One region of the Conexibacter sp. JCM 18997 genome, then DNA from elsewhere that is predicted to be linked to it. Evidence: riboswitches for the same ligand, from Rfam matches in the RefSeq annotation. Region 1 holds a riboswitch; the other holds the start of a gene.
What was found. Region 1 has a riboswitch for S-adenosylmethionine ahead of thrC (threonine synthase). Riboswitches for the same ligand answer to the same signal wherever they lie in the genome.
Positions count from the first base shown of each region.

Region 2: another riboswitch for S-adenosylmethionine. It lies ahead of ACZ5UI_RS12770 (aminotransferase class V-fold PLP-dependent enzyme); the one in region 1 lies ahead of thrC (threonine synthase).

Region 1 covers NZ_AP043885.1:1,668,882-1,671,075, forward strand. Annotated here, with positions in the region: gene thrC (threonine synthase) at 1-1,118, opposite strand, end outside; SAM riboswitch class I at 1,169-1,266, opposite strand; gene corA (magnesium/cobalt transporter CorA) at 1,404-2,194, shown strand, end outside.
Region 2 covers NZ_AP043885.1:2,516,764-2,518,957, reverse strand. Annotated here, with positions in the region: gene ACZ5UI_RS12770 (aminotransferase class V-fold PLP-dependent enzyme) at 1-1,196, opposite strand, end outside; SAM riboswitch class IV at 1,236-1,335, opposite strand; gene ACZ5UI_RS12765 (calcium-binding protein) at 1,398-2,194, opposite strand, start outside.

The DNA.
Region 1 (2,194 bases):
ATGTCCCCGCGCGCGGCCAGCTTGGCCAGCGTCGCGGTGGTCACGCCGCCGGCGGTCTCGGTGAAGATGCCGGTCGTCTCGGCCAGCAGGCGGATGCCCTCGCGGATCTCCTCGTCGGTGACCGCGTCGACGCTGCCCCCGGTGGCGCGGGCCAGCTCGACCGCGTACGGGCCGTCGGCGGGGTTGCCGATGGCCAGCGACTTGGCGATCGTGTCCGGCTTGACCGGGCGGCACACGTCGGTGCCCTCGGCGAACGCGGTGGCCACCGGCGAGCAGCCCGTGGCCTGCGCGCCGTTCATCGTCGGCACCGAGCCGCTGATCAGCCCGAGCTCGAGCCACTCCGAGAAGCCCTTGGCCAGCTTGGTGAACAGCGAGCCCGAGGCGATCGGCGAGACGATCCGGTCCGGCGTCTCCCAGCCCAGCTGCTCGGCGATCTCGTACGAGAGGGTCTTGGAGCCCTCCGCGTAGTAGGGCCGCATGTTGACGTTGACGAACGCCCAGCTCTCGCGCTCGCCGGAGATCTCCGTGCACAGGCGGTTGACGTCGTCGTAGTTGCCGCGGATCTTGACCAGGTTCGTCCCATAGACGCCCGTGGCCAGGATCTTCTGCTCCTCCAGGTTGGAGGGGATGAACACGTAGGACGGCAGCCCCAGCGCGGCGGCCTGGGCGGCGACGGCGTTGGCCAGGTTGCCCGTGGAGGCGCAGGCCAGCGTGTCGAACCCGAGCTCGCGGGCGCGCTGCGAGGCGACGGCCACGACGCGGTCCTTGAAGCTGTGCGTCGGGTTGTGGGCGTCGTTCTTGACCCACACCTCGCCCAGACCGAGCTTGTCGGCCAGGCGGTCGGCCCGGATCAGCGGCGTGCAGCCGGCCGGCAGCCCGACGCGCGACAGCACGCGGCCCGACGGACCGGGAGGCGACTCCAGCGGCAGGAAGTCGCTGTAGCGCCAGATGTTCTGGGGCCCCGCCTGGATGCGGCGCCGCAGCGCCGCGGTGTCCTCGGCGATGGCCGAATGGTCATAGGCGACCTCGAGCGGGCCGAAGCACTGCTCGCAGACGTACCGGGCCTCCAGGGGATAGGTGGCCGCACACTCTCTGCACTTCAAGTTCGTCGCAGACATCAAAGAAACCTCCGCCAGTTCAGGTGGCGAAGGTCTCGGACGAACCTTCCGCCACATCTCACAGGAATTGGCACCTTTCCCGCGTGGCGATACGCGGGGGGTTGCCGGGGTTTCGTCGGGCCAGTCCCTCCACCCCTCTGGATGTGTCCAGCTATGTAGTCGGCAGGATACACGGCGCGTTGCAATTGCGTGGCCACGACTGCTTCCCCCACAGCCCGGGAAGTACACTGTGGGTCATGCCCGAGGCGGACCCGATCACGATGAGCGACGAGGCGCGAAGTCCTGATGCCGAACCTCCCTCGTCTTCGTCGCGGGTCCCGCGGTCGGGTCGCTCCCGGACCGCCTGAGTCCCCCAGCGTCCCGCGCGTCGAGCAGATCGAAGCCGGCGGTCTGCGCTGGATCAACATCGAGCGCCCGCGGCCGATCGAGCGCGCCTGGATCGAGGAGCGCTTCGAGTTCCACGCGCTGGACTACGAGGACGTCTTCTCGCGCAACCAGCGCCCGAAGGTCGACGAGTACGACGACTACCTGTTCATCGTGCTGCACTTCCCGCGCTACGACAAGCAGGTCGGGCGCCTGAACGCGGCCGAGCTGAACGTGTTCGTGGGCAGCGACTTCGTGATCACGCTCCCCAACGAGCCGATCCAGCCGCTGGAGTACTTGTTCGACCGCTGCGGGCGCGACGACGAGCTGCGCGAGCAGCTGTTCGCCAAGGGCGCCGGCTACCTGCTCTACAAGGTCGTCGACGACTGCGTCGACGCGTCGTTCCCGATGCTGCGCAAGATGGGCAACAAGCTCGAGCGCCTCGAGGACGACATCTTCGAGGGGCACTCCGAGGAGATCGTGCGCGACATCTCCAACGTCAAGCAGGAGATCATCAACTTCCGCAAGATCATCCGGCCGCAGCGCGCCGCCCTGCGCGATCTGGAGCGCACGCGCCGGTACGTGCCCGAGGACCTCGAGATGTACTTCGACGACATCGTCGACGCGTCCGAGCGCATCTGGGACATGCTCGAGAACTACAAGGAGGTGATCGAGGCGTTGGAGTCCACCAACGAGTCGGTCATCTCCCATCG
Region 2 (2,194 bases), 850 kb from region 1:
TCGGCGTCCTCCAGGCGTGAGGCGATCCCGAAGCTGGCCCGCAGCGCGCCGGCCGGAGCGCCCAGGCGGGTGAGCGCCTGGTGGGCGCAGAAGCGCCCGTCGCGCAGGCCGATCCCGTGCTCGGCCGACAGCCAGGCGGCCACGTGGCCAGGCTCGAAGCCGTCGACGGTGAACGTGACCACGCCGATCGCGCCCGGAGCGTCCGGCCACAGCGTCAGGACACGCACCCCGTCCAGCTGGGCCAGGCCCGCGAGCAGGCGCTCGCGCAGGGCCGCCTCGTGGGCCTCGAGCGCGCCGGCGGGCAGGTCGGCCAGCGTGGCGCAGGCCTCGGCCAGGGCGACGGCGCCGACCAGGTTCGGCGTGCCGGCCTCGTGGCGGGCCTCGCCGTCGGCCCAGTCGACGCGCTGGCGACCGACCTCGCGCACCGCGCCGCCGCCGGCCAGGTAGGGCGCGGCGGCGTCCAGCCAGTCCCGGCGGCCGACCAGCGCACCGGCGCCAAACGGCGCGTAGAGCTTGTGGCCGGACAGGGCGACGTAGTCGGCGCCGATGTCCTGCAGCGAGAAGCGCCGGTGCGGCGCCAGCTGGGCCGCGTCGACGGCCACGCGCGCGCCGCGGGCGTGAGCGAGCTCGACGATGGCCTTCAAGGGCAGCAGCTCGCCGGTGACGTTGGAGGCGCCGGTGACGGCGACCAGGGCGACCGGCGTGGCATCCAGCGCCGCGCGCAGGCGCTGGAGCGTCGCGGCGACCGTCGGGCCGGCCTCGATGCAGCGGTGGCGCCCGTCGCGCCAGGGCAGCAGGTTGGCGTGGTGCTCGGTGTCGAGGAACAGCACCTTCCCGCCCGCCGGCGGGACCGCGCGGGCCAGGAGGTTCAGCGCGTCGGTCGTGTTGCGGGTGAAGACGACGGCGTCGTCGGCGCCTGCGCCGACGAACCGGCGCACGCCGCCGCGCGCCTGCTCATACAGCGCGGTGGCGACCTGCGAGGGCAGGCCGGCGCCGCGGTGCACGCTGCCCGCCCAGGGCAGCACCCGGGTGACGCGCTCGGCCACGGCGGCCAGCGCCGGCGCGGTCGCCGCCTGGTCGAGGTTGGCGTAGCGCACGGTCGCGCCGCCCAGCACGGGCACCTGCAGCTCCTCGCCGACGACGGGCAGCAGCCCGCGGGTGGCGACCGGGTACGACAGCACGTCGATGGACGACATGGGTGGACCTCATCTTGTGATCGGGACCCGATCACGCAGGTCCACGGTTTGCCATTGGCCTGGTCTTCACCCGGGGCACCCCATCGCGGAGGAGGGTTGCCGGCCAGCGAGCCGGGGCTTCGCGCTGGCGCTCTTGACCTGTCACGAACGTAGCACGGCAGATCGCGCCGCGCCTTCAGCCGATCTGGACGAGTGTCCGAACTACTTGGGCCGGATCGTGACCTTGTAGCGGCCCGAGCCCTGGTAGGTCTCGGTGCAGGTGTAGGCGACCCAGCCGTCCTTCAGGCAGCGCATCTGGTAGGGCGCCTCCCAGCCGTTGTCGTTCATCTCGACCCGGCCGGCGCCGCCGCCCGGGAAGGACAGCTGCCACGCGTTGTGGCTGACCTGGATCAGGCACTTGCCGTCGTTGCGGATCGTGGCCGAGTAGCCGTGTGCGTCGCTGTCGCTGCCGGGCGTGAAGGTCCCGTACTCCTCGTCGCGGGTGCAGTTGGTCGGCTGGCCCTGGGAGCTGACGACGGCCCGCCCGGCCATGTCCTCGAAGAACAGCGTGCCGGTCTCGCGGTGGTCGCGCAGCGGCTTGGTCGTGACCGCGTCGTCGTCGTCGCCTGCGCCGCGCACGGTCGTGTCGTTGCCGTCGGTGACCAGCAGGTCCTGACCGCCGCCGCCGTCCAGGACGTCGCGACCGCGGGTGCCGACGAGGACGTCGTCGCCGCCGCGCCCGCAGATCACGTCGTCGCCCTTGGTCCCGCGCAGGACGTCGTCGCCGGGCGTGCCCGTGATCGTGCAGCGCGTGGCCGCGTCGCCCCGGCTGCCGGCGGGCCAGATCGTCACCTTGATGACCTGGTCGCCGCGGTAGCTCTCGTTGCAGACGTAGCCGCTCCAGCCGTCGCCGCAGATGAAGCGATAGTCGGTGCCGGTGCCGTCGTTGCCCATCTCGATCGATCCGCTGCCGCCGGGCATGGTCAGCTGCCAGGTGTTGTAGCTCGGCTCGATCGCGC